4 regions of the Streptomyces vulcanius genome follow, and region 1 is predicted to be linked to each of the others. Evidence: riboswitches for the same ligand, from Rfam matches in the RefSeq annotation. Region 1 holds a riboswitch; each other region holds the start of a gene.
What was found. Region 1 has a riboswitch for cyclic di-AMP ahead of ACFPIH_RS40810 (M23 family metallopeptidase). Riboswitches for the same ligand answer to the same signal wherever they lie in the genome.
Positions count from the first base shown of each region.

Region 2: linked by a shared signal. The riboswitch ahead of ACFPIH_RS30130 (transglycosylase SLT domain-containing protein) and the one ahead of ACFPIH_RS40810 (M23 family metallopeptidase) in region 1 are both predicted to bind cyclic di-AMP.
Region 3: linked by a shared signal. The riboswitch ahead of ACFPIH_RS27180 (C40 family peptidase) and the one ahead of ACFPIH_RS40810 (M23 family metallopeptidase) in region 1 are both predicted to bind cyclic di-AMP.
Region 4: linked by a shared signal. The riboswitch ahead of ACFPIH_RS11525 (M23 family metallopeptidase) and the one ahead of ACFPIH_RS40810 (M23 family metallopeptidase) in region 1 are both predicted to bind cyclic di-AMP.

Region 1 covers NZ_JBHSFK010000036.1:98,929-103,147, forward strand. Annotated here, with positions in the region: gene ACFPIH_RS40795 (MarR family winged helix-turn-helix transcriptional regulator) at 1-227, opposite strand, end outside; gene ACFPIH_RS40800 (dihydrofolate reductase family protein) at 327-1,457, shown strand; tRNA gene ACFPIH_RS40805 (tRNA-Met) at 1,475-1,548, shown strand; cyclic di-AMP (ydaO/yuaA leader) riboswitch at 1,782-1,953, shown strand; gene ACFPIH_RS40810 (M23 family metallopeptidase) at 1,963-3,003, shown strand; gene ACFPIH_RS40815 (aldo/keto reductase) at 3,115-4,065, shown strand; gene ACFPIH_RS40820 (PrsW family intramembrane metalloprotease) at 4,079-4,219, opposite strand, start outside.
Region 2 covers NZ_JBHSFK010000022.1:11,100-15,318, forward strand. Annotated here, with positions in the region: gene ACFPIH_RS30120 (LolA family protein) at 1-613, opposite strand, end outside; gene ACFPIH_RS30125 (polyprenyl synthetase family protein) at 896-1,906, opposite strand; cyclic di-AMP (ydaO/yuaA leader) riboswitch at 2,353-2,531, shown strand; gene ACFPIH_RS30130 (transglycosylase SLT domain-containing protein) at 2,536-3,018, shown strand; gene ACFPIH_RS30135 (HAD family hydrolase) at 3,029-3,853, opposite strand; gene ACFPIH_RS30140 (GNAT family N-acetyltransferase) at 4,122-4,219, shown strand, end outside.
Region 3 covers NZ_JBHSFK010000018.1:196,937-201,155, reverse strand. Annotated here, with positions in the region: gene pcrA (DNA helicase PcrA) at 1-1,815, opposite strand, end outside; cyclic di-AMP (ydaO/yuaA leader) riboswitch at 2,047-2,211, shown strand; gene ACFPIH_RS27180 (C40 family peptidase) at 2,220-3,383, shown strand; gene ACFPIH_RS27175 (tellurite resistance/C4-dicarboxylate transporter family protein) at 3,489-4,219, shown strand, end outside.
Region 4 covers NZ_JBHSFK010000006.1:145,769-149,987, forward strand. Annotated here, with positions in the region: gene ACFPIH_RS11515 (M16 family metallopeptidase) at 1-994, shown strand, start outside; gene ACFPIH_RS11520 (M16 family metallopeptidase) at 991-2,379, shown strand; cyclic di-AMP (ydaO/yuaA leader) riboswitch at 2,569-2,732, shown strand; gene ACFPIH_RS11525 (M23 family metallopeptidase) at 2,746-3,489, shown strand; gene ACFPIH_RS11530 (GntR family transcriptional regulator) at 3,676-4,219, shown strand, end outside.

The DNA.
Region 1 (4,219 bases):
GCGTAGGTCAGCCGGCTGCGGGTGATCTTCAGCGACTCCGCGAGATCGGTCATCCGCATCCGCCGCTCGGGCGCGTCGGAGAGGTTCGCCAGAATGGAGTAGTACAGATGGGGCATGCCGGCCTCCCGCTGGAGCTGCCGGTCGATCGCGTCCTCGACGAGCAGGGTCGCGGCGATGTACGCGCGCCAGGCGCGCTGCTCCTCGGGAGTGAGCCAGCGGGTCGTCATGCACCCAGTGTAAGTTTGTTTCAAACTTGAACCAAGCCCCACGCGATCCAAGCCCCACGCGATCCAAGCCCCCACTCGTCCTCCAGGAGAGCCGCGCCGATGTCGTACCCGTACGTCCTGCTGTCCGCCGCGGTCTCCCTCGACGGCTACCTGGACGACACCACCTCCGAGCGCCTGCTGCTCTCCAGCCCCGCCGACTTCGACCGCGTCGACGAGGTACGGGCCTCCGTGGACGCCATCCTCATCGGCGCCGGCACCATCCGCGCCGACAACCCCCGTCTGCTGGTGAACTCCGCCGACCGCCGCGCCGCGCGCGTGGCGGCCGGAAAGCCGGAATACCCCCTCAAGGTCACCGTCAGCGGCTCCGGCGACCTCGACCCGGCGGCGAACTTCTGGCACACGGGCGGGGAGAAGACCGTCTACACGACCGAGAAGGGCGCGGAGCGGGCCCGCGCGCTCGGGATCGCGGCCGACGTCGTCCCGCTCGGCCCCGAGCTCGACTGGCGCCGGATCCTCACCCATCTCCACGACGAGCGGGGCGTACGCCGGCTCATGGTCGAGGGCGGCGGCACCGTCCACACCCAGCTGCTCCAGCAGGGCCTCGCCGACGAACTCCAGCTCGTCCTCGCCCCCCTCCTCGTGGGCGACCCGGACGCCCCCCGTCTCTTCGGCCCCGGGGCCTACCAGGGCGGACGCCTGCGCCTCACCGACACCCGGCGGATCCAGGACGTCGTCCTCATGCGCTACGAGCCCACCGCCCCCGGCACCGGCCCGCTCCCCTCCGCCGCCGACCGCCGCTGGCTCGCGCTCGCCTGCGACCTCGCCGCCGAGTGCCCGCCCTCGCAGACCGCGTTCAGCGTCGGCGCGGTGGTCGTGGCCGCCGACGGCACGGAACTCGCCCGCGGTCACTCCCGCGAGGCCGGCGACCCGGTGGTGCACGCCGAGGAGGCCGCCCTCGCCAAGATCGACCCCGCCGACCCCCGGCTGGCCACGGCCACCGTCTACAGCAGCCTGGAGCCCTGTGCCCGCCGCGCCTCCCGCCCGGCCCCCTGCGCCCGTCTCATCCTCGACGCGGGCGTCCGCCGGGTGGTCACCGCCTGGCAGGAACCCGACACCTTCGTGACGGCCGCGGACGGCAACGGTCTCCTCGCGGCCGAGGGCGTCGACGTCGTCGTACTCCCCGAATACGTGGAGCGGGCGCGAGTGGTCAACCGGCACCTGACCGGGTGATAGAGTTGAGTCAACGACGCGGGGTGGAGCAGCTCGGTAGCTCGCTGGGCTCATAACCCAGAGGTCGCAGGTTCAAATCCTGTCCCCGCTACTGAAGGCCGAGGGCCGGAATCCGAAAGGGTTCCGGCCCTCGGTGTTTCCTCTCCATTGACTGTGCGCCAGCTGTACATTCCAGCCAACTCGCCCGTTTTTCACCGCTGATGGACCGAAAGTCCTGGCCAAAAATGTTGTGCGAACAGGCGGAAGAGCTTGGAAACGCGCCCCCAGGTCTATTAACGTTCGATAACGCAGCACGGTCGTCCCAGCCGTCACAAGAGACGGCTCCGTGTGCACCTGCCGAATCCCGTAAGGGAACCGGGGAACCACCAACTTGGGGTGAATCGCGCGGCAACCGTCGTCAACTCGAACTCGCAGAGTGACGAACGGTTTACGCGCGTAGGAGACCTTCCCGCTCCGAACCCGTCAGCTAACCCGGTAGGCGACGGAAGGAAAGGAGTACGCCCGCGTGGCGTCCAACCGGCCTGCCCCAGAAGCCCCGTTCGTGCCGAGCCAGCGCTCTCCTGAGACCGAGACCTTCGGCTACGGCAGCTACCGCACCGACGAGGGCCCCTGGGAGGAATGGAATCCCACCGCGGAATCCGTTTCCCCGGTCCGTGGCAAGCACCGGGTCGCCAAGCAGCGCGGCGGCGGCGGATTCGCCCGCAGTTCCACCGTCCTCGGCGTCGGTGTCATAGCCGCCTTCAGCGCGGGCGGCATGGCCAGCGCCAACACCGGCAAGCCGCCGGTCGCCATCTCCATGCCGGACCTGCCCTCCGTGGGCTCCCTCGTCTCCGGCGAGGACGCGCCGGACACCGCACCCGCCCTCGCCAACTTCGGCACCGAGGCCGACGACACCCCCCAGGGCGGCGCAGCCGACGCCGGTGAGGCGCTGCGCAGCCGGATCATGGCGCAGGCCGAGTCGCAGCAGACCCAGGTCGCCGCCAAGGCCCAGCAGGCCGCCGAGGCGGCCCAGGCCAAGGCGCAGGCAGCCGCCGTCGCCAAGGCCGAGAAGGAGGCCAAGGCCACGGCCGCCGAGGCGAAGCAGAAGGCCAAGGAGGCCGCCGAGGCGAAGGTCGAGGCCGCGAGGCTCGTCCAGCTGGCCAAGCAGTACACGCTGCCGACCTCCTCGTACACCATCACCGGGACCTTCGGCCAGGCCGGCTCGCTCTGGTCCTCCGGGTACCACACCGGCCTCGACTTCGCCGCGCCCACGGGCACGCTCATCAAGGCCGTCCACAGCGGCACCATCACCGAGGCGGGCTGGGCCGGCTCCTACGGCTACCGCACCATCCTCACTCTGGACGACGGCACCGAACTCTGGTTCTGCCACCAGTCGTCGATCAGCGTCAGTGTCGGCCAGAAGGTCGCCACCGGTGATGTGATCGGCCGCGTGGGCGCCACCGGCAACGTGACCGGAGCCCACCTCCACCTCGAGGTCCACCCGGGCGGCAGCTCCACCGGCATCGACCCGATGTCCTGGCTGCGCAGCAAGGGCCTCAACCCCTGAGAACCCCCTGACAACCCCCTGAGCCTCCGGAGAATCCCTCTGCTCGGTGTTCACGTGTTCTTCGCGTGAGCACCGGAATGGGCCGCTCGGAAGCCGTTGTTGATGCAGAGCATGACGACTACTGCGCTTCGTAAGCTCGGTGCCTCCGACCTGGAGGTCTTCCCGCTCGCCCTCGGCGGCAACGTCTTCGGCTGGACCGCCGACGAGACCGCCTCCTTCGCCGTCCTGGACGCCTACGCGGCGGCAGGCGGCAACTTCCTCGACTCCGCCGACGGCTACTCGGCCTGGGTGCCGGGCAACAGCGGCGGCGAGTCCGAGACCATCATCGGCAAGTGGGCCAAGGCGCGCGGCAACCGCGACGACCTCGTCATCGCCACCAAGGTCAGCCAGCACCCCGACTACCAGGGCCTGAGCGCCGCCAACATCAAGGCCGCCGCCGACGCCTCCCTGCGCCGCCTGGACACCGACCGCATCGACCTCTACTACACCCACTTCGACAGGCCCGAGATCCCCGTCGAGGAGATCATCGGCGCGCTCGACGAACTGGTCCGGGCCGGCAAGGTGCGGCACATCGCCGCCTCCAACATCTCCCCCGAACGCCTCCGGGCCTCCCTGGAGTTCTCCGACCGCGAGGGCCTCGCCCGCTACGTCGCCCTCCAGCCCCACTACAACCTGGTCTCCCGCGACACCTACGAGGGCGAACTCCAGGACCTCGCCTCCCAGGCCGGGCTCGCCGCGGTCCCCTACTACGCGCTCGCGTCCGGCTTCCTCACCGGCAAGTACCGGCCCGGTACGACGGTGGACAGCGCCCGGGCGGCAGGCGCCGCGAAGCACCTCGACTCCGAGCGGGGCATACGTGTCCTCACCGCCCTCGACGAGATCGCCGGCGCCCATGACACCGAGGTCGCCACGGTCGCCCTCGCCTGGCTCGCCGCCCGGCCGACGGTCGCCGCGCCGATCGCCTCCGCCCGTACGGTCGACCAGCTGCCGGCCCTGCTGGGCGTGGCGGAACTGGAGCTGACGGACGAGGAGATCACCCGGCTGAACCAGGCGTCGGCCTGACGCCCGCCCTGGGCTACGGCTGATAGGGGTTGGGTGCGGGACGCGGCCCCGCCGGATACCCGTACCCATACCCGTAGCCCTGGGGGATGCCATACCCGTAGCTCTGCGGGCTGCCGTATCCATGCCCGTACCCCTGCGTCGGCAGCTGTACGGG
Region 2 (4,219 bases), on a different contig from region 1:
TGACCGAGGTGGTGTCGTCGACCGCCTTGAGGGCGTCCTCGGTGAGGTCCTTGGGCGTGGCGGGGGTCTCCGCGTCCTTGGAGCTCTCGTCGACGGTGGAGTGGTAGACCTCGTTGGACGCGCTGTCGTAGCCCCAGACGTTCTTGCCGTTGTGGATGACGCTGTACTCCGCCGCGTTCTCCAGCAGGGAGAGCTTCTGGCGGTCGGGGCCGTCGGCGGCGACGCGCAGGGTGTGGGTGCCTGCGGCGAGCTCGGTGAGCTTGGTGGAGGGGTCGGCGGACGAACCGTCGCCGCCGCCCGCTCCGGTGGCGCCGGAGAGCAGGCTGCTCTCCAGCCCGCCGAGGTCCGGCAGGCCCAGGTCGGTGGTGATCTTCACGGTGCCGGACAACTGCTCCACGTCCGACGCGGCGATCTTGTCGAGGAGCTGCTGTGCGGTGATCTTCGGCAGATCGGGGTCGCCCGAGTCGGCGAGCGCCGGGACCAGCCCGATGGTCGCCGCCGCGACGCCGATCACGGTGACCGGAACGACGTACCGCACGGCCTTGCGGCGCCCGAGGCGCGGGTCGGCCGCGTCTCCGGCGGTCGTGATGTCGTCGGATGCGTTCGGTGCCATGTGTGCCTTACCTCCGTCGTCGGCGGCGGCTGGTCATCTCGCGATGTAACGTCCCCACCCCGAGCCGCCATTCTCACCCGAATCGGTGAGCGGTGGTGTTTTCCCTGGTTCCCATCTGACCAAATCGCACACGAAGAAGCGTCAGACCCGGGAGCCAACTCCGCGTACGTCTGGGGTATGACGTCGAGGGCCGCGGCGTACTCCCGACCCGTAGGGGTCACCCCCGGCAGGCCGCGTCCCGCAAGGGCCGGCGCCCTCCCGGAGAACCCGGCGCGGCGTCGGTCAGCCGGCGCGGTGGACCACCGCGTCGCAGAGTTCCGTCAGGGCCGCCTTCGCGTCGCAGTCCTTGAGGGGGGCCAGCGCCGCCCGGGCCTCCTCCGCGTACCGCACGGTGTCGCGGCGGGCCTGCTGGAGCGCCGGATGGGCGCGCAGGGCCGCGACCGCCTCCGCGAGCTTGGCGTCGTCGCTCAGGTCGGAGTCGAGCAGCTCGCACAGCGCGACGTCCTCGGGCAGCGACTGCTGCGCCGCCCGCTCGCGCAGCCGCAGCACCGGCAGCGTGGGGACGCCCTCGCGCAGGTCGGTGCCGGGGGTCTTGCCGGACTCGTGGGAGTCGGAGGCGATGTCCAGGACGTCGTCCGCCAGCTGGAAGGCGGCGCCGAGCCGCTCCCCGTACTGGGTGAGCACGTCGACCACGGTGTCGTCGGCGCCCGACATCATCGCGCCGAAGCGGCAGGAGACCGCCACCAGGGAGCCCGTCTTGCCGCCGAGGACGTCCAGGTAGTGCTCCACCGGGTCACGGCCGTCGACCGGGCCCGCCGTCTCCAGGATCTGGCCGGTGACCAGCCGTTCGAACGCCTCGGCCTGTACGCGGACCGCCTCGGGGCCGAGGTCGGCGAGGATGTGTGAGGCGCGCGCGAAGAGGAAGTCGCCGGTGAGGACGGCGAGCGAGTTCCCCCAGCGGGCGTTGGCGCTGGGCACCCCGCGCCGGACCGCCGCCTCGTCCATGACGTCGTCGTGGTACAGGGTCGCCAGATGGGTCAGTTCCACCACCACGGCCGACGGTACGACCCCGGGCGCGTACGGGTCGCCGAACCGCGCCGCGAGCATCACGAGGAGTGGCCGGAATCGCTTCCCTCCGGCTCGCAGCAGATGCTGGGCCGCCTCCGTGATGAACGGCACCTCACTCTTGGTGGCCTCGAGCAAGCCTTCCTCGACAGCCGCCAATCCGGCCTGGACATCGGCTTCCAGAGCCTGGTCCCGCACGCTCAGCCCGAACGGCTCGACGACGGTCACGAGGAGTCTCCTGTCTGCTGGTGTCTGCTGGCGATTACGCGGTTTGTCGATAGGTCTCTGAGCTCACTCAAGTCAGCGTATCCGGTCATGTTTCGATCACCACGAGCCCCCACGGTTACAGCTCGGGCGGTCTCACCGGGAAGCGGGCACCCCTTACGCGGCCATCTGGGTTTATTACCCGTTTCGCCCTTCTTGTGGAAGCCGGTGAGTTGGCTCACTCGGCCGGACGAACCGACCCTCCCCGGGTTCCCGTTCCCCGCACCCCGACCCCTCTCACCCGTCAAGCGAGTTGACGCTTTGCAGCAACAAAGGATCAAGTACCTCATAAGCCACAGACCAAGGTCAATAGGGGTCATCTGTGAATCCGCCACTTGTTCCGGACATGTGCTCTCGCATACGTTCCCGGCCTGTCGAGCGGACGCCTAATCCTGCCGCCGCTCCGACACCCACCTAGAACGCCATGGCAGGAGCGGGGGAACCAGGTAAGTCGCCGGACCGGATGTTTCATTTCACATGGGGCATTCCGTTACGGCTTGGGGTGAAGCCGCGTCCCTCCCCGGGACGCGGCCGGGCAGCTCCCGCCCGAACCCGACAGCTCACCTCGCAGGCGACGGAGAGGACACTTCGCCATGCCTGCTGCCGCTCAGAACCGCGGTCCCCGCCGCCTCGCCCGCACGCTCGCCGTCGCCGCCACCGGCGCGGCCGTGCTCGCCCTTCCGCTCATCGGCGCCACCGGCGCCTCCGCGGCCACCACCGCGACCACGGCCACGACGGTGACGACCGCCGGATACGCCAACAACCTCGACGGGTGGATCCGCGAGTCGCTCGCGATCATGGCCCAGAAGGGCATCCCCGGCACCTACAACGGCATCTACCGCAACGTGATGCGGGAGTCCTCGGGCAACCCGAACGCCATCAACCTGTGGGACTCCAACGCCGCCGCCGGCACCCCCTCCAAGGGCCTGCTCCAGACCATCGACCCGACCTTCCAGGCCTACCACGTGGCCGGCACGTCGTGGGACCCCTACGACCCGGTCGCGAACATCACCGCAGCCTGCAACTACGCGGCGGCGCGCTACGGCTCGATCGACAACGTCTTCGGCGCGTACTGACCCAGGCGCCTCACGGCCAGAGACGTTCGAGGACGACGGCCACGCCGTCGTCCTCGTTCGACGTCGTCACCTCGTCGGCCACCGCCTTGAGTTCGGGATGCGCGTTGGCCATCGCCACCCCGCGGGCGGCCCAGTCGAACATCGGGATGTCGTTGGGCATGTCACCGAAGGCGATGGTGTCCTCGGGCCGCAGCCCCAGGTGTTCGGCGGCCAGGGCGAGGCCCGTCGCCTTCGTGATCCCGCACGGCTGGAGCTCCACCGTGCCGGGACCCGACATGGTGACGGTGGCGAGCGAACCGACCACCGCGCGGGCCGTGGCCGCCAACTCGTCGTCGGACAGGGCGGGATGGCGCAGCAGCACCTTGCTGATCGGCGCGCACCACAGGTCGTCGCGGTCGCCGACGCGCAGGGCGGGCAGGGTCGGGTGCGGCATCGTGTAGCCGGGCTCGATGAGCGTCAGCCCGTCGACACCGTCCTGGTCCACGGCCGCGTACACCTCCCCGATCTCGGCCTCGATCTTGCCGATCGCGGTCTCCGCCAGCTCCCGGTCCAGGGTGACCGACCACAGCAGACGGTCGGCACCGACGTCGTACAGCTGCGCGCCCTGGCCGCACACCGCGAGCCCTCTGCTGTGCAGCCGGTCGAGCAGCGGCCGTACCCGGGGCGCGGGCCGGCCGGTCACCACCAGGTGGCGCGCCCCGGCGGCCGACACCCGCGCGAGCGCGGCGAGCGACCGGTCGGAGAAGGTGTCGTCGCCGCGCAGCAGCGTTCCGTCCAGGTCGGTGGCGATGAGGGAGTACGCGGTGCGCGAGGCATTAGCGGTGGGTGCGGCCATGATCAGAGAATACGGATCCCGCACCCTGCGGACTCGACGCGAATCGAACGAGGCCGAAGTCCGGCACGCTTGTGCCAACTCCCCTTTGATTGTTGACCGGAGACGCCCACGACGATCCGGTGCTCTCACCGTTCGCCCGCATCGCCGGGTACAGACCGGTTAAAGACCTCTGCACCGATTGGCAACAACTTGCTCCACTACCTACCGTGCGCCCGGTTGGTAGCGGTACCTTCCCTGTGTCCAGGGGGGACTTGATCGGGGGGTCAGGTTGAGCAGTGGGCGCATTCGTGTGCTGAGTCCTGAGGATCTCGGCGAGGGGGAACGGAGTCGGTGGCGCGCGCTGCGCGCAGTGTCGACCGCACCGCG
Region 3 (4,219 bases), on a different contig from region 1:
CCGGGTCTCGTCCTGCGGGTCGGTGGAGGCCTGCAACTCGGCGAGGTAGCCGGTGCGTTCGAGCACGGCCTCCAGGACGGTGGCCGGTCCGGCGCCGGACTCGACGATCGTGCGGAGTTCCTCCATCAGCACATTGAACCGCTTCACGGCGTTCGTCGACCGCGCGGCCATGCCGTATGCCTCGTCGACGCGCTTCAGCGCCTGCGGGAAGCTGATCTTCTCCCGCTGGGAGAGGGCGTCGATCATCGCCTCGGCGCGCTCGCCGATACCTCGCTTGGGCACGTTGAGGATGCGGCGCAGCGGGACCGAGTCCTCCGGGTTGGCGAGGACACGGAGGTAGGCCAGGACGTCCCGGACCTCCTTGCGCTCGTAGAAGCGGACGCCGCCGACGACCTTGTAGGGCAGGCCGACACGGATGAAGATCTCTTCGAAGACACGGGACTGGGCGTTGGTGCGGTAGAAGACGGCGACATCACCCGCCTTCGCGTCGCCCGCGTCCGTCAGACGGTCTATCTCCTCGGCGACGAACTGCGCCTCGTCGTGCTCGGTGTCGGCGACGTAGCCGGTGATGCGCGCGCCCGCGCCCGCGTTGGTCCACAGGTTCTTGGGGCGGCGGGACTCGTTGCGCTCGATGACCGCGTTGGCGGCGGTGAGGATCGTCTGCGTGGAGCGGTAGTTCTGCTCGAGCAGGATCGTCGTCGCGTCCGGGTAGTCCTCCTCGAACTGGAGGATGTTGCGGATCGTCGCGCCCCGGAAGGCGTAGATCGACTGGTCGGCGTCACCGACGACGCAGAGCTCGGCGGGCTGGAGGTCGGACTCGCTGGGCGGTACGTCCACCGGGTGCTCGGCGGTGCCGACCAGCTCGCGCACGAGGGCGTACTGGGCGTGGTTGGTGTCCTGGTACTCGTCGACCAGGACGTGCCGGAAGCGGCGGCGGTAGTGCTCGGCGACGTCCGGGAAGGCGCGCAGCAGGTTGACCGTCGTCATGATCAGGTCGTCGAAGTCGAGCGCGTTTGCCTCGCGAAGACGCGACTGGTACATGGCGTAGGCCTGGGCGAGGGTCTTCTCGAAGCCGTCGGTGGCCTGGGCGGCGAAGTCCTCCTCGTCGATCAGCTCGTTCTTCAGGTTGCTGATCTTGGCGCTGAAGGACTTGGGCGGGAAGCGCTTGGGGTCGAGGTCCAGGTCGCGGCAGACCAGGGCCATCAGGCGCTTGGAGTCGGCGGCGTCGTAGATCGAGAAGGAGGAGGTGAAGCCGAGTTTCTTCGACTCGCGCCGCAGGATGCGTACGCACGAGCTGTGGAAGGTCATCACCCACATCGCGTTGGCGCGCGGGCCGACGAGCTGTTCGACGCGCTCCTTCATCTCGCCCGCGGCCTTGTTGGTGAAGGTGATCGCGAGGATCTGGCCCGGGTGGACGCTCCGCTCGGCGAGCAGGTGGGCGATGCGGTGGGTGAGCACACGGGTCTTGCCGGAGCCGGCCCCGGCGACGATGAGCAGGGGGGTGCCGGCGTGCGTGACGGCCGCGCGCTGGTTGTCGTTCAGCCCCTCCAGGAGCGCTGCCGCGTCGATCACCGGGCGCGGGGCGCCGTCGCGGTAGTAGGCGTCCCGGGGGTGAGCGCCCTGGTTCTGGGCACCCTGGCCGTGGGTGTCCCGGCCGCGGGCGTCCCGGTCCGGGGGCATGTCGAACTTCCCGCCGAACAGATCGTCCGGAAGCGGCTCCGGAGTGTGATCGCCCTCGGGCGGCGGGGGTTCCTCCTCGTGGCCGGCGGGGGCCTGGAGGTTCGCCAGGAAGCTGTCGTCAAAGAGGCTGCTCATCGCTCTCCGAGTCTAGGGTGCCCCACTGACAACGCGTCGCCGTCCCCCGGACATCGCCGCCCTCACCTTCCGGCACGGCGCTATCACAGCAGGTGATCCCACGTGCGGGCTTCGCTCAAGGTCACGAAAATGTATCGGGCATATCGCCCATCAACCTTCACAGGAGCCACACGAGTTGGCTACCGTGCCGAGCAGGCCACACGGATCCCCACCGGCGAACCTCGCCGGGCCGCACGGCCTCCGCCGAATCCGGTGCGCCCCCTGAGCGGCGGCCGGAGCCGGGGACCCACCGAAACTCTGGGGTGAATCGGCCCGACTCCCCTGCGGGACACGGCCGTAGGGCGCCCATCCGCCCGAACCCGACAGCTAACCCGGTAGGCGGACGATGGAAGGAGTCGCCAGTCTTGGCGTCGCAGCACCGCAAGCCGCGTTTCCCGGGCACGCGCGTGGCGGGCATACGCACGCCCGCCCTCGCCACCGCCGCCCTCACCTCCGTGGCCCTGCTCTCCCAGTCGGCGAACGCCGCGCCCGCCGACGACGGCAACCCGAGCCTGGAGGAGGTGGAGAAGAAGGTCGACGATTTCTACCGCCAGGCGGAGTCGGCGACCGAGAAGTACAACGCCGCCAGCGAGAAGACGACCAAACAGCGCAAGCAGGTCGACGGCCTGCTCGACGACGTCGCCCGGCGCACTCAGAAGCTCAACGAGGCGCGCGAGGAACTGGGTTCCTACGCCGCCGCCCAGTACCGCACCGGCGCCTCCGCTCCCGACACGTCGACCTTCGTGCTCGCGGACTCCCCGCAGGACTACTTCGACCAGACCCAGCTGATGGGCCGGCTGACCGAACGCCAGAAGGACGCGGTCGACGACTTCGTCACCGAGCAGTCGGCGACGATGAAAAAGCGCCAGGAGGCCACCGCGAGCCTCGAGTCGCTCAATGACACGCAGAGCGAGCTGAAGACCGCCAAGGCGACCGTCCAGAAGAAGCTCAGCGACGCGCGCGAGCTGCTGTCGCAGCTGACGGCCCAGGAGAAGGCGCGGCTCGCGGCGATCGAGAAGCAGAAGCAGGAGGAGGCCGCGCGCAAGGCGGCGGAACTGGCGCAGCAGCAGGCTGCCGCGGAGCGGGAGAGCGCCGCCGCGTCGTCGGACACGTCTTCCTCGTCGTCCACGTCCTCGTCGTCCTCGTCGTCCTCCAGTGACTCCTCGTACGGCACCAAGGCCGAGAAGGCGCTCGCTTTCGCCCGCGCGCAGATCGGCAAGCCGTACGTCTGGGGCGCCACCGGGCCCGACTCCTACGACTGCTCCGGCCTCACCCAGGCCGCCTGGAAGGCCGCGGGCGTCTCCCTGCCGCGCACGACCTACGACCAGGTGAACGCCGGCACCACCGTCTCCCTCTCCGACGCCCGCCCCGGCGACCTGGTCTTCTTCTACGACGACGTCAGCCACGTCGGCGTCTACATCGGCAACGGGATGATGATCCACGCGCCGAAGCCCGGCGCCTACGTCCGCGAGGAGTCGATCTACTACGACGGCGAGTCGGGCATCCACAGCGTGGTGCGACCGGCCTGAGCACGCGCCTACGGCGCCCCCGTCTGTCCTGCGCCCGCGCGTATTTCGTCGCTCCCGCGCGCGTGCCCTCCCGCAAGCCGTGCCGTGCTCCTTAGCATCGGCATCATGTCCGGCTCCCCCTCCTCCCTGCGCGCCTGGTGGGCGCGGCGTCCGCCGGTGGCCGGGGCCGCCGTACTGGCGACCGGCGTCCTGTCCGTCGGGCTGCGGCTCACGGGTTACGAGGTGCTGTCGCGCGTGACGCTGGCGCTGGCCGGCGTCGGCTGGGTGGCGCTGGGCGTGGAGTTCGTCGTACGGCTCGTGCGGGAGCGCGCGCGGTGGCGCGCCGAGGCGGGCACGCCGGGGGCGCTCACGGCGGTGGCCGCTACGGCCGTGCTGGGGACGGCCGCGTCGGCCCTGGGGTGGCAGACCCTGGCGGCGGTGCTGCTGGCCCTGGCGGCCGTGCTGTGGCCGGTGCTGATGGTGCCCGTCATGCGGCACTGGGAGCGGCGGATGCCCGGGGCCGTGTTCCTGTGCTGCGTGGCCACACAGAGCCTCGCGGTGCTGGGGGCGAGCCTCGCCGAGGCCGAGTCGGTGGCCTGGCCGGCCCGCGCCGCGCTGGTGCTGTTCTGGCTGGGGCTGGTGCTCTACGGGCTGATGCTGATCCGGTTCGACTGGCGGCAGATCGTCGTGGGCGCCGGGGACCAGTGGGTGGCGGGCGGCGCGCTCGCCGTCTCGGCGCTCGCGGGCGCGAAGCTCCTCTCGGCCGACACCGGGAGCCTGTACCTGTGGAACGACGACGACCGGGGCGTCCTGCGCACGGTGACCGTGGCGCTGCTGGTGCTCGACCTGTGCTGGTA
Region 4 (4,219 bases), on a different contig from region 1:
CGACCGCATGGGCTCCCTGCTCGCCGCGCTGGACGACGAGTCGATGGAGAACCAGCGCGACGTCGTGAAGAACGAGCGCCGGCAGCGTTACGACAACGTCCCCTACGGCACCGCGTTCGAGCGGCTGACCGCCCTCGCCTACCCGGAGGGCCACCCCTACCACCACACGCCGATCGGCTCGATGGCCGACCTGGACGCGGCGACGCTGGAGGACGCGCGCGCGTTCTTCCGCACCTACTACGCGCCCAACAACGCGGTCCTTTCGGTCGTCGGCGACATCGACCCCGCCGAGACGCTCACCTGGGTCGAGAAGTACTTCGGCTCCATCGCCGCCCATGACGGCAAGCCCGAGCCGCGCGACGGCTCGCTGCCCGAGGTCATCGGCGGGCAGCTGCGCGAGGTCATCGAGGAGGAGGTCCCGGCCCGCGCCCTGATGGCCGCCTACCGTCTGCCGCAGGACGGCACGCGCGAGAGCGACGCGGCCGACCTGGCGCTCACCGTCCTGGGCGGCGGCGAGTCCTCCCGGCTCTACAACCGGCTGGTGCGCCGCGACCGTACGGCCGTCGCGGCCGGCTTCGGCCTGCTGCGGCTGGCCGGGGCGCCCTCCCTGGGCTGGCTGGACGTGAAGACGTCCGGGGATGTCGAGGTGCCCGTCATCGAGACCGCCATCGACGAGGAGCTCGCCCGGTTCGCCGAGGACGGCCCCACGGCCGAGGAGATGGAGCGCGCCCAGGCCCAGTTGGAGCGCGAGTGGCTCGACCGGCTCGGCACCGTCGCCGGCCGCGCGGACGAACTGTGCCGCTTCGCCGTCCTGTTCGGTGACCCGCAGCTCGCCCTCACGGCCGTCCAGCGCGTGCTGGAGATCACGCCCGAGGAGGTGCGGGAGGTCGCCAAGGCCCGCCTGCGCCCCGACAACCGCGCGGTGCTCGTCTACGAGCCGACCGCCCCCGAAACCCCCGCCGACCAGGACGAGAACGAGGAGGCGGCCCAGTGAGCGAGCTCGCCACGATGGACTTCCACCCCCAGCCCCGGGCGGGCGAGGCCAAGCCGTGGGCGTTCCCGGCGCCCGAACGCGCCGCCCTGGACAACGGCCTGACCGTGCTCCACTGCCACCGCCCCGGCCAGCAGGTCGTCGCCGTCGAGGTACTCCTCGACGCCCCCCTCGACGCCGAACCGGCCGGCCTGGACGGCGTCGCCACGATCATGGCGCGGGCCTTCTCCGAGGGCACCGACAAGCACTCCGCCGAGGACTTCGCCGCCGAACTGGAGCGCTGCGGCGCCACCCTCGACGCGCACGCCGACCACCCCGGCGTCCGCATCAGCCTGGAGGTGCCGGCCTCCCGCCTGCCCAAGGCGCTCGGCCTGCTCGCCGACGCCCTGCGCGCGCCCGCGTTCGCCGACAGCGAGGTCGAGCGTCTGGTCCGCAACCGCCTGGACGAGATCCCGCACGAGCTGGCCAACCCCTCCCGCAGGGCCGCCAAGGAGCTCTCCAAGGAGCTCTTCCCGGCGGGCACGCGGATGTCGCGCCCGCGCCAGGGCACCGCGGAGACCGTCGAGAAGATCGACTCGGCGGCCGTACGCGCCTTCTACGAGCGGCACGTCCGGCCCGCCACGGCCACCGCCGTGGTCGTCGGCGACCTCACCGGCGTCGACCTGGCGGCGCTCCTCGGCGACACCCTGGGCGCCTGGACGGGCTCCCCGGCCCAGCCCCGGCCGGTCCCGTCGGTGACGGCCGACGACGCCGGACGGGTCGTCATCGTGGACCGCCCCGGCGCCGTCCAGACACAGCTGCTGATCGGCCGGATCGGCGCCGACCGCCACGCGCGCGTGTGGGCCGCCCAGGTGCTCGGCACCTACTGCCTCGGCGGCACCCTCACCTCCCGTCTGGACCGTGTCCTGCGCGAGGAGAAGGGCTACACGTACGGCGTGCGCGCCTTCGGCCAGATCCTCAGGTCCGCGCCGGACGGCTCGGGCGCCTCGATGCTGGCCATCAGCGGCTCCGTCGACACCCCGAACACCGGTCCCGCCCTGGACGACCTGTGGAAGGTGCTGCGCACCCTCGCCGCCGAGGGACTGACCGACGCCGAGCGGGACGTCGCCGTGCAGAACCTGGTGGGTGTGGCCCCGCTGAAGTACGAGACCGCGGCGGCCGTCGCCGGCACGCTGGCCGACCAGGTCGAGCAGTACCTGCCCGACGACTACCAGGCCACGCTGTACCAGCAGCTCGCCGCCACCGGCACCGTGGAGGCCACCGCGGCGGCCGTCAGCGCCTTCCCGGTGGACCGTCTGGTGACCGTCCTCGTCGGCGACGCCGCGCAGATCAAGGAGCCCGTCGAGGCGCTCGGGATCGGCGACGTGAAGGTCGTCCCCGCGGAGTAGCCACGCGTGTGGGGGTCCTGGGCGGCGGGAGCGCGGTCGAGGGCCCCCAGATGCCCGAATTGAGCCAGAGGTTGCACGTCTGCCCTGTGGGATGCGCTACAAAACCCGCGATCCACTTGGGGATTGAAAGGGGCCCCGCTTAGCGTCAGGCGGGCTGTTCGTCAGGCAGTGCGCCGCAGCCGCGGCACCGGACAGTCATCGCCGAGTCCCCGTACGGCGCGAGCCAGGGGAGCCGGGGACCCATGAAGTCCCTGGGGTGAATCGGACGCCCGCGCCAGTCGCGAGGGGGTCCGTAGGAGACCTTCCTGCTCCGAACCCGTCAGCTAACCCGGTAGGCGAGAGGGAAGGAAAGGACCGCTCAACTACATGGCGTTCACCTGCGCCCCCGGGAAGCACCGTCGCCCCAGCCGGATGCAGCGCACCACCATCCGTGCGGCGGGCGTCGCGACGCTCGCCACCACCGGTGTCATGGCCACTGTCGCCGTCACTCCGGCCTTCGCCGCCGAGCCCACCCCCGAGGAGACCGGGCTGACGCCCGTCGTCGCCGCCGGTGAAGCAGCCGCCGAGCAGGTCGACGACCAGGTCGCCGTCCAGAAGGAGGCGGCGTACGAGGAGGCCGCGCGTGAGGCGGCGGCCAAGAAGGCCGTGGAGGACCGCGAGGCACGCGTGCGTGCCGCCCGGGAGGCCGAACGCAAGCGGCTGAACACCTTCGTGCCGCCGATCACCGGTTCCTACATCTCCACCGGCTACCACGCGAGCAGCTCCCTGTGGTCCTCCGGCAGCCACACCGGCATCGACTTCCACGCCGCGACCGGCACCACCGTGCACGCGGTCGGCCTGGGCACCGTCGTCGAGGCCGGCTGGGGAGGGTCGTACGGCAACCAGATCGTCATCAGGATGAACGACGGCACGTTCACCCAGTACGGCCACCTGTCGTCCATCGGGGTCTCGGTGGGCCAGCAGGTGACTCCCGGTCAGCAGATCGGCCTGTCCGGCGCGACCGGCAACGTCACAGGCCCGCACCTGCACTTCGAGGCCCGCACCACCGCGGAGTACGGCTCGGACATCGATCCGGTCGCCTACCTCCGCCAGCACGGCGTGAACGTCTGACGACACACGGCGACAGATCGTGCAGCCCCGGCCCCTCCGGCCGGGGCTTTCGTCGTTTCGGCGACCCCGCTGTCCAAAAAATATCCCTGGATTCCGGCCCGCCATCGGAAATTCCGTCCCATTGCAATAGAGTCACTGAACACGTCAATCGTCGACGTTTCACGGGGATTAAGGCGGAGGTCGGTCATGCGTATTCCGGCGCACTCGGTGTGCACGGCCATCCGGGACGACATCGTCGCGGGTGTCTACGAGCGCGGCAGCCGACTCACCGAGGAACTCCTCGCCCGCCGCTACGGCGTTTCCCGGGTTCCCGTCCGGGAGGCGCTGCGCACCCTGGAGGCCGAGGGCTTCGTCGTCACCCGGCGGCACGCGGGCGCGTGCGTCGCGGAACCGACCGAGCAGGAGGCCGCCGACCTGCTGGAGATGCGCATGCTCCTGGAGCCCCTCGGTGCCGCCCGGGCGGCGCAGCGGCGCACCGAGGCCCATCTGAAGGTGCTGCGCGGGCTCGTCCGGCTGGGCCAGGAGCGGGCCAGGAGGGGCAACAGCGAGGATCTGCGCTCCCTGGGCAGCTGGTTCCACGAGACGCTCGCCCAGGCCTCCGGAAGCCATGCCCTGACGTCCACGCTCACCCAGCTGCGGCACAAGATCGCCTGGATGTACGCGGTGGACGCGCCGGCCAACCCCGTGGAGTCCTGGGCCGAGCACGGCGCGATCGTGGACGCGGTGGCGC